DNA from 3 places in the Neobacillus niacini genome. Region 3 is predicted to be linked to each of the others. Evidence: riboswitches for the same ligand, from Rfam matches in the RefSeq annotation. Region 3 holds a riboswitch; each other region holds the start of a gene.
The links. A riboswitch is a leader RNA that binds a small molecule or an ion and turns the genes downstream of it on or off. The one in region 3 is predicted to bind S-adenosylmethionine.
Positions count from the first base shown of each region.

Region 1: it holds a riboswitch for S-adenosylmethionine, as region 3 does, so the genes downstream of both, ACN6MT_RS21245 (phosphoadenylyl-sulfate reductase) here and ACN6MT_RS10305 (methionine biosynthesis PLP-dependent protein) in region 3, are expected to answer to the same signal.
Region 2: it holds a riboswitch for S-adenosylmethionine, as region 3 does, so the genes downstream of both, ACN6MT_RS20735 (BMP family lipoprotein) here and ACN6MT_RS10305 (methionine biosynthesis PLP-dependent protein) in region 3, are expected to answer to the same signal.

Region 1 covers NZ_CP183883.1:4,292,233-4,296,907, reverse strand. Annotated here, with positions in the region: gene ACN6MT_RS21260 (formate/nitrite transporter family protein) at 1-463, shown strand, start outside; gene cobA (uroporphyrinogen-III C-methyltransferase) at 482-1,255, shown strand; gene ACN6MT_RS21250 (anthranilate phosphoribosyltransferase) at 1,239-2,288, shown strand; SAM riboswitch class I at 2,427-2,528, shown strand; gene ACN6MT_RS21245 (phosphoadenylyl-sulfate reductase) at 2,601-3,317, shown strand; gene ACN6MT_RS21240 (anion permease) at 3,333-4,391, shown strand; gene sat (sulfate adenylyltransferase) at 4,531-4,675, shown strand, end outside.
Region 2 covers NZ_CP183883.1:4,200,415-4,205,089, reverse strand. Annotated here, with positions in the region: gene ACN6MT_RS20755 (DoxX family protein) at 1-299, shown strand, start outside; gene ACN6MT_RS20750 (NUDIX domain-containing protein) at 501-1,265, shown strand; gene pnuC (nicotinamide riboside transporter PnuC) at 1,279-1,974, shown strand; gene nadR (multifunctional transcriptional regulator/nicotinamide-nucleotide adenylyltransferase/ribosylnicotinamide kinase NadR) at 1,975-2,997, shown strand; SAM riboswitch class I at 3,144-3,252, shown strand; gene ACN6MT_RS20735 (BMP family lipoprotein) at 3,441-4,460, shown strand; gene ACN6MT_RS20730 (ABC transporter ATP-binding protein) at 4,526-4,675, shown strand, end outside.
Region 3 covers NZ_CP183883.1:2,183,254-2,187,928, reverse strand. Annotated here, with positions in the region: gene ACN6MT_RS10315 (hypothetical protein) at 1-362, opposite strand, end outside; gene ACN6MT_RS10310 (helix-turn-helix domain-containing protein) at 876-1,232, shown strand; SAM riboswitch class I at 1,336-1,452, shown strand; gene ACN6MT_RS10305 (methionine biosynthesis PLP-dependent protein) at 1,534-2,649, shown strand; gene metC (cystathionine beta-lyase) at 2,649-3,836, shown strand; gene ACN6MT_RS10295 (bifunctional homocysteine S-methyltransferase/methylenetetrahydrofolate reductase) at 3,839-4,675, shown strand, end outside.

The sequences.
Region 1 (4,675 bases), 2.1 Mb from region 3:
TGGGCAGGTCAACAATCATGCAGTAGCAGTAAAAATCATAGCAGTGGCAGAAACCAAAACACTAGGATACAAAAGTCTTGGTTCAGAAGGTTTGCTTGTCGTATTTGTAAAAGCGCTGCTTTGTAATTGGATGGTGACACTTGGTGCCGTAATGGCGTTGACAACAAAGTCTGTGATTGGAAAAATTGCTGCCATGTGGCTGCCGATAGTAATCTTCTTTGCGCAAGGTTTTGAACATGCCGTGGTTAATATGTTTGTTATCCCGGCTGGCATGATTCTGGGGGCAGAAGTCAATGTGGCTGATTGGTGGATTTGGAATCAAATCCCTGTGCTTATTGGCAATTTAATCAGCGGTGTTTTATTTACGGGATTGGCTCTCTATTATACACATGGGAAAGATGATTCTAAATCTCATCTGCAGCTGCCGAAAACCAATGTGGCAGTACCTAGTACGCAGCGTTAAGAAGGAGGGATGGTTATTATGGGGAAAGCGTATATTGTGGGAGCAGGTCCTGGTGACCCAGACTTAATAACACTTAAGGCCTTAAGATGTATCCAAAAGGCAGATGTGATACTATATGACAGGTTGGTTAATCCAGAAATATTAAAGGATGCAAAACGGGATTGCCATCTCATTTATTGTGGAAAACGACCAAATCATCATCCAATAAAGCAAGATACGATTAACCATCTTTTAGTTAAATACAGCAATCAGGGAAAAACGGTGGTCCGTCTAAAAGGCGGCGATCCTTTCGTATTTGGACGAGGAGCGGAGGAGGTTGAAGCCTTGGTGGCAAATGGGATTCAGGTTGAAGTGGTCCCGGGGATAACAGCAGGAGTAGCAGTCCCTGCGTATGCTGGAATCCCAATTACCCATCGGGAATTAGCCAGTTCTTTTGCTGTTGTAACAGGGCATAAGCCGAAAGGGAAACCAACGGATGTTAATTGGAAGGGCCTGGCAACAGCGGTTGACACGCTGGCGATTTATATGGGGATCACGAACCTTCCGTTTATTTGCGAGGAATTAATCACGCATGGAAAAAACGAAAGCACCCCAGTCGCGATTATTCAGCAAGGGACAACTAACCATCAGCGTACGGTTACAGGAACACTAGGTTCAATTGTTAGCGTGGTTGAAAAAGAAGGGATTCAAAATCCTGCAATAATCGTTGTTGGAGAAGTGGTTACCTTCCGTGATAAGATAAGTTTACTAGAACCGGAAGGGAAGGCAGAAAGTTATGCAACAATGGCTTAAAGAAGTCGCAAGGGGAAAAAGAGGGTCAAAAGACTTAGACTACCATCAAACTAAAGAAGTCGCTCAATCTCTTATTAGTGGCAAAGCAACAGACGCCCAAATTGCAGCCTATCTGATTGCACTCCGCTTGAAAACGGAATCGCCAGAGGAACTGCTCGCATTTGTACATGCCTATCAAGATGTTAGTACTAAACTAGAATCGCCAAACCAGTCACTTATTGATTTAGCCAGTCCGTATAATGGGAGAAACTCTTTCACAGGAAGTATACCAACTGCCATATTAATGGCTGAATACGGGATGCCCGTATTTTTACATGGAAGTGATTCACTGCCTCCAAAATATGGCACAACAATCATGGAAATCCTATCGGAACTAGGTTTGAATGTTACTCAAACACCGCTAGGACTGGCAAAAACAATCGAAGAAGCAGGAATTGCCTTCGCAAATACCGAAGAATATTGCGCTAGTTTAGGGAATCTGCGCAGAATTCGTAAGGAGCTCGGGGTAAGGACACTTTTTAATACAGTAGAAAAGTTATTGAACCTCGCGAATGCAGAATCACTAATGATGGGTGCTTATCATCGGACAGCGATCAACAAAATTGCGCCTATTTTTAAAGAGCTTTCCTTTAAAAATGTCTATGTCGTACAGGGAATGGAAGGCTCAGAGGATTTACCTGTTCACCGCAACAGCTTTATTTATAAAATAACAGACAATAAGATTGAATCTTCCATTGTAAAACCTGAGGAATATGGCCTATTGGTGAAAGAACCAGACAAAGATAGTAAACTATCTGCACAAGAACAGTCTGACATGAAACTGGCAATACTCAGCGGAGAACAATCTACAACATTACAGCCATTTTACAATCAAGTGCTCTTTAATACTGGCATTAGGTATTACCTATTTGGTGCTGTTAACAGTATTGGTGAAGGTATAGAGATCGCGAATCAACAACTAACAGAACAACGAGGTTTGAGTCAATTAGAAAAATGGAAAAAAGTAAGTCAGCCTGAAAATAGTATTTACTAACAAAAGCGTTCTGGACCGTATATGCGTCTAGAGCGTTTTTTGTTGGAAAAAAGTCGAAAATTTATTTTTCAAAATTTTTATTTTACTTATTTACACAAATCCTATGGGTATGGTAGGATTAATCTCAACAATTACCATAACTTATCAAGAGAGGCTGAGGGACTGGTCCAATGAAGCCCGGCAACCTGCTGTGTAAGGTGCTAATTCCAGCAAAGTGGTGTCCATTTTGGGAGATAAGGCGTTAAACAATCGTGAGATGCCTTTCCTTTTTGGGGAAGGTTTTTTTGATAAATAAAAGGAGGATTGTAGTAAATGAATACACCGGTTACGTATGAAAATTGGAACCAGATATCCGATCAATTTTCAATTGAGGATAAAACCAAAGGAGCAAAAGCGGTATTGGAGTATGCTTATAGCTCTTATCCGGAAGACCAGATCGTTTATGCATCCAGTTTTGGTGCAGAAGCAATTGTATTAATCGACCTTATCCAACAGGTTAAGCCAGATGCTCATATTGTTTTCTTAGATACTGGCTTACACTTTCCTGAAACCTATGAGGTAATTAACAAAATCGAAAGACGCTTCCCATCATTGAAAATTGAACGGAAGCTGCCAAAGCTAACCTTAGATGAACAGCGTGAACAATATGGATCAGCGCTGTGGAAAAGGGAGCCCAACCAATGCTGTAATATCCGTAAAGTTATACCATTAAGGGAAACACTGACAGCTAAACAAGCGTGGATTTCAGGGCTTCGGCGAGAGCAATCACCAACAAGAGCAAACACTCAATTTTTAAATAAAGATGTAAAGTTTCAGAACATTAAAATCTGTCCGCTCATTCACTGGACATGGGACGAAGTTTGGGCCTATATCAAGGAAAAAGATCTCCCTTATAATACCTTGCACGATCAAAATTACCCTAGTATCGGCTGTTTCCCTTGTACACAGCCTGTTAGTGCAGATGGTGATTCACGTGCAGGACGCTGGGTGGGAAGCGGAAAAACGGAGTGTGGCTTACACACTTCCTAGAAGGGGGCTTTTCGTTTGCTCACAATTATAGCAGTGACGATAGGATTATTTTTTGCAGTCAATATTGGTGCAAGTGGTGCGGCCGCTTCAATGGGTATTTCTTATGGAGCAGGAGTGGTTAAGAAAAAGCTGGCATTGTTACTATGCGGGATTGCCGTTTTCTTTGGCGCTTGGCTGGGAGGAGGCGAAGTGGTAAAAACAATTGGCAGCGGAATTGTACCAAACAGTACGTTTACTGTACCCGTCGCGCTAATCGTTTTAGCTTCAGCTGCACTTTCCTTATTCTTAGCAAATATATTCGGGATTCCACTTTCCACTAGTGAAGTAGCTGTAGGATCAGTGGTAGGGGCTGGTATCGTTTATCAATCCGTATTTGTAAGTAAGTTAGCATGGATTATGGTCTTTTGGCTCCTAACTCCTTTTGCGGCATTCTTAATTGCCATTCTTGCTGCAAATCTATTGAAAATTAAAACTCTGAAACGATGGATGGAAGCACCGAAAGCCATACCGATCCTTTCTGTTCTTGTAGTATGCATGGGGTTATTTGAAGCTTTCTCAGCAGGGATGAACAATGTCGCCAATGCGGTTGGACCGCTTGTCGGAGCAGATATCATGTCAACTAGCAGCGGTATTTTCTGGGGCGGGCTTTTTGTTGCCGCTGGTGCGATTCTTTTAGGACATCGTGTTTTAGAAACAAATGGAAAGAAAATTACCACGCTTCGGCTTGAAGAAGGCTGTGTCATTTCCGGAACAGGAGCAGCGATTGTGACTGCGGCCTCCGTTTTTGGCATTCCTGTACCGCTGACACAAATCACAACATCTTCAATTATCGGAATTGGTTTTGCCAAGCATGGCAAGTCAGTCTTAAAAAAGGGTATTGTGGTTCAGCTTCTAACGGTTTGGATTGTGTCACCTGTTTTATCCATGGTACTTTCTTACACGCTTATCCAAATGCTGATAGAACATAACTTTTATCCGATTGTAGCAATGGCAGGGGTTTTAATCTCTGTATTTGGAATTTCGTCATTGATGAAACGGTCAAATCACCCAGTTGCTGAAGCAGTAGAAAAGTAGTCTGAGAGACTTAATGAAAAACAATTGATTTCATCGATAAGGATTATTTTTTTAATAGTTTTTATCGTTGATATAAATCTCTAATTTAGAGGATCTTTACTAAAAAAACGCAAATTCAATTAAGAAAGGTTTGATTCAGTTGTCATTTTTACCAGCACCTCATGGAGGTAAACTTATCGAAGCATTTGATCCAAATTATGATGTAACATCCATTGAAAAAGAACTTCAAATTGACGCCATTGCCTTAAGTGATCTTGAGTTGATCGGTGTTGGTTTATTTAGTC
Region 2 (4,675 bases), 2.0 Mb from region 3:
AATTTCAAGGTTTGAAGCAGTATGCATCCTATAAGGGAGTACCAGCACCAGGACTATCTGTTGTGGTAACCGGATTAATGCTCCTGGCAGGAGGATTAAGTATCCTCACAGCATACTGGGTAGAATGGGGGCTTTACTTATTAGTAATTTTCCTCGTTGTTTCAGCTTTCATGATGCATAATTTCTGGAAAGAAACCGATCAGAACGCCAGAGTAGGCGAGATGAATCAATTTCTAAAGAATATTGCATTAGCAGCCGCTGCTTTAATGTTACTTTCCATCACGAATTGGACTTGGTAACACAAAAACTAACTAAAAATTCTTAGCCTAGGGGAAACTGACTCTAGGCTATTTTTGATGCTCCCTAAACCCTGCAAGGTCGGTTTGGAACGTATATCGGGGATTCGCACATAAATTTGTTACTTGACGAAAAACAAATTTTGGAATATATTTTAATTAACGATTAACAAATTGTTAATTAAAACGAGGTGAAAAAATAATATGAGAAACAAATTTCAAACACCAGATGGTTACACCAGTGATATTGCTGTCTTTACCATAACATCGGAAAGTAATGGGGAATATAGACCACCCATAAAAAGTTTGAAGATTATGCTGATTAAAAGAAGTGAGCAGGATCATGAAGGAAACCCCAATATTGAAGCAGGAAAGTGGGCACTGCCAGGTGGATTCGTTCAACCTGATGAGACTGCATTACAAGCTGCAGAACGCAAACTTAAGGAAGAGACAGGAGTGGATGGACTGCGAATCAAACATTTTGGCGTTTATGATTCCCCAAGTCGGGACAAAAGAGGCTGGATTATCTCAAATGCTCATTATGTCATAGCGAATGAATCTTCCTTAAAGAACCGCAAAACTACTTATGATGCTCAAGATATTCAACTCTTTTCTATGGAAGAGGCTCTAGCCCTTAATCTTGCATTCGACCATCGCAGCATTATTGATGACGCCCTATGGTTTATTAAGAAGGATATGGCCCTCACCACACTTGCAAAACATTTCCTTCCGGAAGTATTCGTGTTATCAGAGCTGCAAGGCGTTTTATTAACCGTATTGGATGATCCAGCCATCTCGACCGATGCCGCATTTTTTAGGAAAGCACCCACACTGCCCTTTATTGAAGCGGTTTTGGAAAACGGAAAACCAAAGAAATCAAATGCCTATTCAAAAACACCAGCGCAGCTGTACCGGTTTACCGATTATCAACCAATTGTTTCTGTTTATAGAAATAAATTAAAAGGCTAGGGGAGAGATACAAATGGGGATATTCAAGAATTGGACGCGATTTGAAATAGGATGGTTGTTAACCTTTACTTTCATTAACATTTACTTGTTCTTTGCTTGGTCAGACTCACTACTAGGCTTTATTTCATCTATAAGCGGTATGCTTTGCGTCGTTTTGGTTGCTAAGGGGAAAATCGCTAATTACTATTTTGGGATTGTCCAAACATTAACCTACGCCTATATCGCATATGGCTATGGTCTTTACGGTGAAGTGATGTTAAATGCGCTGTTTTATTTTCCGGTACAATTTATCGGAATCTATTTGTGGAAAAAGAACAAAACCGAACAGGGTGTAAAAGGGGAAGATGTCATGGTAAAAAGTCTTACAAAAACCGGCTGGTTCTATACGTTGTTATCGATCCTCATTCTTACGATTGGATATGGCTTTTTCTTAAAATACCTAGGCGGCAATCTTGTATGGACGGATTCAGCCACAAATGTTTTATCGATTGCAGCACAAATTTTGATGTTGAAACGGTATACGGAACAATGGCTCTTATGGATTTCAGTCAATGTCTTATCGATCTTCTTATGGCTGGGTGCACTTATCTCTCAAGGTGGAAATGATGTCTCCATGTTAGTCATGTGGTCAGCATTTCTGGTCAATAGCATTTACGGCTATGTGAACTGGAGAAAGTTATCAATCAAACAAATTCAGGAGGCGGCTTAAATGACAATTGGGTTTATCGGAGGAAAATTCTTGCCCCTGCACCTTGGTCATGTTTATGCCATTGTTCACGCCTCAACGATAGTGGATGAACTGTATGTTGTTTTATCTCATAGCGAATTACGAGACAGAGAGCTTTGTAAGAATACAAAAATGAACTATATTCCAGCTCAAATCCGGTTACGCTGGCTTTCGCAATTAACCAAAGATATGCCGAATGTAAAAGTAATCAGTATTGAAGATGATCAAGATAACGACAATTACAATTGGGCAGAGGGAGCACAATTCATAAAAAGAGAAATTGGAAAGCCAATCGGTTACGTGTTTAGTTCAGAGCATGAATATAATGAGATGTTTAAAGAATTATATCCTAGTGCAAAGCATAAACTGATTGATCCCACGCGCTCACAAGTAAACATCTCAGCTACAACCATTCGTAACGAGGGTGTCTTTAAACATTGGGAGTTTATTCCTGATATTGTTCGGCCTTATTTTATAAAAAAGATTGTGTTAATTGGGACAGAAAGCTGTGGGAAATCAACCTTAACTCGAAACCTTGCCAAAATCTATAACACTACCTATGTCGAGGAATATGGGCGGTCTTTATGTGAAGAATTAGGCGGCTGCGACGGAATTATGGTGAAAGAAGATTATCAACGAATTGCTTATGGGCATAAGATGGAAGAATTTAAAGCAATTGAAAAAGCAAATAAGCTTGTGTTTATCGACACCGAAGCCATCGTAACTCAATTTTACTCCCATCTATATAATGAAGCAGATCAGCCGATCCTTGATGAAATCGCAAAACTACAAGATTATGATCTATGGCTTTTCCTGGAGCCCGATGTAAAATGGGTGGATGACGGCTTGCGTGTTCACGGTGATGAGAAAGTTAGGGACAAAAACAATCTGCACCTAAAGGATTTATTAAATAAGCATGATATTGACTATAAGATCTTGATGGGTGATTATGAGAGACGGCTTAAAGGTGCCATACAACATATTGAAAAATTGCTGCAGCAATAATTCTCCACTAAAACAAACTGTTGAAAAGCAGTTTGTTTTTTTACTATTTAAAAAGTATTGTAATTTTAAAACTTTTAAAATATAATAAATCTAGTTTTTATTATTGTTATGATGTTTATAATGTTTACGTTTCATACATATCGTTTACCTTATCCAGAGAGGCAGAGGGACTGGCCCGATGACGCCCGGCAACCGCTATATTTATATAGTATGGTGCCAAATCCTACAGAACGAGTTCGTTCTGAAAGATAAGGAAGAGTATCGTCATAAACCCTCTTCCTATCTTTCGGAAGAGGTTTTTTTTATGGGCCGAAACAGCAAAACACGAACATTAAAATAAAATATTTAAAAAATGTTCGATTTTGTATTGCTATATTTAAACTTTTTTAGTAAATTAGTAGACAAATAGTAATAAAAACGAAATATTACACAGGGGGAACATCATGAGAAAACTACTTTCACTTATCGTACTAGCTTTAGTCCTGCTTGTAGCAGGATGTGGGGCACAAGAATCATCTGGGAAAGATACTTCGTCAAACAAAGAGGATAAGAAGAAAATCGCACTTGTTCTGCCTGAGAAAATTGGGGTTAACCCATTCTTCCAGCAAATGGATGAAGGTGCAAAAAAAGCAGCAGAAGAATTTGGAGTGGAATTGAACACAATCGAATCTACTGATCATTCAGCAATCGAAGAAAACCTTCGCGTAGCTGTGGCAGAAGGATACGATTTAATCATTACTTCATCATTTGAATCTGAGGATGCATTGAAAAAGGTAGCAACAGAAAATCCGGATCGTCAATTTGCGATTATTGATACCGTTGTAGACCTTCCAAATGTTCAAAGTGTAAATTTCAGAGAGCACGAAGCGGCATTCCTACTTGGAGCTGCAGCAGGTCTTTCTACCAAAACCGACAAAGTGGGTATGGTAGTAGCAATGGATATTCCACTTATGAAAAAATGGTCAGTTGCGTTTGAACAAGGGTTGAAGGAAACCAATCCAGACGCGGAGTTCTTAGTAAACTACGTTGGAGGATTTACAGATCCTGCGAAGGCAAAAGAATTAGCTTTATTACAAGCTTCTAAAGGAGCAGACTTCGTGGCAGGGGCTGCTGCAGTCGGTGATCTAGGAGTATTTGAAGCAGCAAAAGAAAAGGGATTTTTTACATCAGGTCAAGACGTTGACCGTACTGAGGTAGATCCTGAGCACGTAGTTCTGTCACAGCTTAAAGGAACAGATGCTGCTGCCTATGAAACGATAAAAGCATTTGCAAATGGCAATTTTAAATCTGGTGTGGTCGAGTATGGCTTGAAGGAAAAGGGCGTTGGCTTAACATATGTAACACATGAAAGCAAAACTCCGCTTAACAGCTTTGTTGGACAAGAAGTGATTGACCAAGTAAAAGCACTTCACGAAGAAATTGTATCTGGAAAAAGAGAAATCAAAAATCCACTGAGCAATTAATCTGAAAAAAGTAAACCGACTGCACAATGATGTAGTCGGTTTCGATTTTTAAAGGGGGGCAAACCATGACCTATGTGTTAGAAATGAAGGAAATGACCAAAAAGTACGGTGAGTTTCTTGCGAATGACAAGATTTCAATACATTTGAAAAAAGGAGAGGTTTTGGCCATTGTCGGCGAAAATGGTGCCGGAAAAACGACCCTAATGCGGATGCTT
Region 3 (4,675 bases):
GCTCGGAAATTCCCATCTATTCTTAACCTCGTATTTTGACCAAATTCTAGTTCAACTCCCGCTTTTAATACCAGTCCCTGCTTCAAAATATATTTTTTATTTCCAAGTAGCTTAACTTTTCCAATTTTTGAATCATAACTATAATCTATTGCTGCCTGTATGGATTGGGAATCATCTTTCGAATCCTCTCCATTAGCACCAAATTCATCCACATTCACATATTCGGTCTGAACATTAACTGCCCTTGCTACTACTTTGTCTTCCTGTTCATATTTGTTATTGACTTCATTGTTATATAAGAAAAGAATAGCTGTTACCGACATTAATACTGAAAAATATAGTATCAAACTCCTTTTATTCATAATCTTCTGTAACCACCTGTTAAGAGAACTCTCATCCTTGCACCTCCATATACTGTGAAACACTTTTTAGCACTAATCGTTACTTAATCCCAATTTATAAGAGTCCCCGTTTTACACAAATAACCAATTCGATATTAAGAACATTATAGCACTGTGGGTCGAAAAAACAAATCCAAAACACATACCAATTTTTCCTGTTTTCCCTCAATATTTGACACATTTCCTTCTTAAATTTTAGAAAGCCATGATTTTTTTTATCAAAATTTAGTTCTTTAAAGAGAACAATTTTTAGTTTATAATATGATTAATGTTTAAATAGTTTGTTCCTCTCTAGCCTTTTAAGTTAATCCATGATTGGATTCACTTTATACTTTTCAAGTGTATTTGCAGGGCCTCATTATTTTACTAAACACTCTAAATAACCCCATGATATGCAGATTGTCTTTCTACTCATTTTTTTTGCAAGTTTCCAGAAGGAAAGAAAATTATAAATTTGGTCATAAGGAGAAGCCTATGATTGGAGAACGAATAAAGATCTTAAGAGAACAAAAAGGATATTCAATTACAGAATTAGCTGACCTCGCTAATGTATCAAAATCCTATTTAAGCTATATTGAACGGAACCTAAATAAAAATCCATCTATACATTTTCTAATGAAGGTTGCCAAACCTTTAGACATTTCTATTGAATATTTATTGACTGGGATGGATTCAATAGAGAATCAGATAGAAAACAGTGGAGATTGGCTGCTTGATAAAGAGTGGAAAAGTTTAGTAGAAAAAGCCATTGAAGACGGAATTAATAAAGATGATTTCAAAGAATATATAAACTATATTAAATTTAAAATATGGGAAAAAAACAAAAAATAAGATTAACCGCTTTCATTAATAATTGTTTGATATTAATTTGTAAAATGCATTGACACTTCTCCTTTAGTGTAGTAAATTTTATAAAAAGTCTAAATATTGTACTTTCTTATCAAGAGAGGCTGAGGGAATGGCCCTATGAAGTCTCAGCAACCTTCAATGTTGTTTTTCATTGAAAAGGTGCTAAGTCCATCAAGTTATTTATTAACTTGTGAGATAAGAAGAATGACCTATGCTAATGTGCATCCAAAAGTCTTCTTCTTATAGAAGGCTTTTTTTGTTTATATAAAGGAGGATAAAGATAATGGTATATAAGATTGATACGAAGTTAGCACAAATTGGAAATAGAAGTGATGCGGTGACAGGCACCGTAAATCCTCCTGTTTATTTTTCAACAGCCTACCGTCACGAGGGAATTGGACAATCCACAGGGTATGATTATTCACGTACAGGTAATCCTACCCGCCAGCTTCTCGAAAAGGCGATTGCCGACCTAGAAGGTGCGGATCAAGGCTTTGCCTGCAGCTCAGGGATGGCAGCCATATTTACGATTCTTTCTCTTTTCGAGTCCGGGGACGAATGGATTGTGAGTGAGGATTTGTACGGAGGAACATTTCGTTTACTAGAAAAGGGATTTAAAAAATGGGGCTTGAAAACCCAATATGTTAATACTTGTAGTCCAGAAGAAATTGAAAGAAGGATAACCCCTCAAACCAAGGCGATTTTTCTTGAGACTCCAACTAATCCACTTATGCAGCAGTCAGACATAGGTGCTGTGTCTAAAATTGCGAAAAAGCACGGAATTGTTCTGATTGTTGATAATACGTTTTATACCCCGCTTCTCCAACAGCCAATTTTGTTAGGCGCGGATATCGTCATTCATAGTGCGACGAAATACTTAGGCGGACATAATGATGTCCTTGCAGGTCTAATTGTTGCTAAGGGTAAAGAAATTTGTGAGGCATTGGCTTTCCATCATAATGGAGCCGGCGGTGTTCTTAGCCCTTTTGATTCTTGGTTAGTTATGCGCGGAATGAAAACTTTATCACTAAGAATGCAAAGACATGAAAGCAATGCAAAGGCGATTGTTGAATACCTTTCTAATCATGATGGTATAACAGATGTCCTTTATCCAGGAAAAGGAGGAATGGTTTCCTTCCGCTTACAAGACGAAGCTTGGGTAAATCCATTCCTTCAAAGTCTTTCTCTTATCACATTTGCCGAAAGCCTGGGCGGAACGGAAAGTTTTATCACGTATCCTGCAACACAGACTCATGCAGATATTCCAGAAGAGATTCGAATTCAATCAGGTGTCTGTAACCGGTTATTAAGGTTCTCCGTTGGTCTGGAAGATCCAACTGATATTGTTCAAGATCTTGAACAGGCATTAGCAAAATTAAAAGAAGGAGTGATTAGATAATGAGTTCAGAAAATTATAGTTTTGAAACCAAGCTCCTTCATAATCAGCATAAAGTCGATCCGGCAACGGGAGCCGTTAGCGTGCCCATTCAACATGCTTCGACCTTCCATCAATTTGATTTAGATCGTTACGGAAAATACGATTACGCTAGAAGTGGAAATCCTACGAGAGAAGCGCTTGAGGATGTTATTGCAGAGTTAGAGGGCGGAACGCGTGGCTTTGCTTTTTCGTCAGGAATGGCTGCTATCTCAACTGCCTTCCTTCTTTTATCATCTGGTGACCATATCGTGATTACCGATGATGTGTATGGCGGTACCTATCGTATGGTCACTCAGGTACTGACTCGCTTCGGAATTGAACATACCTTTGTTGACATGACAGATCTTGATCAAGTAAAAGCAGCAATCAAGCCTAACACCAAAGCATTTTACGTAGAAACACCGTCTAATCCTTTATTGAAGGTAACGGATATCAAAGCAATTACAAGTTTTGCGAAAGAGATTAACGCAATCACTTATGTAGATAATACTTTCTTAACCCCTGAATATCAAAGACCTTTAGAACTAGGAGCAGATGTTGTCCTTCATAGTGCAACTAAGTTTTTATCCGGCCATAGCGATGTGGTTGCAGGTCTAGCGGTTGTTAAGGATGAGGAATTAGGTAAAAGGCTGTATTCCTTACAAAACTCCTTCGGCGCCGTACTTGGGCCACAGGATGCATGGCTCGTGCTTAGAGGAATAAAAACCCTGCATGTCAGACTCGAACAGTCACAAAAATCAGCAATTAAAATAGCAGAATTTTTAGCGGAACACCCGTTAATCGAAGAGGTTTATTACCCAGGCCTTGAAAATCATCCACAGCACGAGCTTCAAAAAAGTCAGGCTGCTGGACCAGGTGCAGTTTTATCGTTTGAATTCCAGAATGAAAAAGCACTTCAAGTCTTTCTAACCAATGTAAAAATCCCTGTTTTTGCCGTTAGTCTTGGTGCGGTCGAATCCATTCTATCCTTTCCGGCAAAAATGTCACATGCAGCGATGTCGCAAGAGGAAAGGGAAAAACGAGGAATTAAAAACAGCCTCATCAGGTTATCCGTAGGCTTAGAGAATCCAGATGATCTCATAAATGACTTCTCTCAGGCTTTACATCAGGTGAAAGAAAAACTATTGGTCTTGCAGCAAGGAGAATGATCATGACCTTTTTAGAAAAATTAAAAAGCCAAATTTTAATAGGTGATGGTGCCATGGGCACCCTTCTATATTCATTCGGCAAAGATAGCTGCTTGGAAGAGTTGAACCTTTCCCATGCGGAAAAAATACAAGAGATTCATAAAGCTTATATAGAAGCAGGTGCGGATGTCATTCAAACCAATACCTATGCAGCGAATTATCTAAAACTGCAGAGATATGGTCTAGAGGACTCTGTTAAAGCAATTAACAGCGCCGCTGTCGAGAATGCTAAATTAGCAGCACATAAAAATGCTTATGTACTAGGAACAATCGGCGGTAACCGCGGGATTAAACCTAGCACCTTATCGATTGAAGAATTAAAGCGCAGTTTCCGTGAACAGCTATATTGTTTATTATTAGAAGGTGTGGACGGGCTTTTATTCGAAACCTTTTATGACCTTGAGGAACTGGAAACGGTCCTTACGATTGCTCGAAAGGAAACAAAGCTGCCGATTATTGCCCAGGTCTCGCTTCATGAGCCTGGCATTTTACAAGACCAAACACCGATTAATGAAGCCTTTACCCGTCTTGAAAATCTTGGTGCTGATGTTATCGGCTTGAACTGCCGGCTTGGCCCCCATCATATGTTAAAGACCCTAGAGCAGATTGAATTGCCTAAACACGCTTACCTTTCTGCCTACCCCAATGCGAGTCTGCCAGCTTATACAGATGGTAAATTCCATTATGAAGGGGATTCAGATTATTTTAAAAAATCAGCTCAAAGCTTTCGTCAAGAAGGCATACGCTTGCTCGGCGGCTGCTGCGGTACAACGCCTGCCCATATCCATGCATTTGCAGCA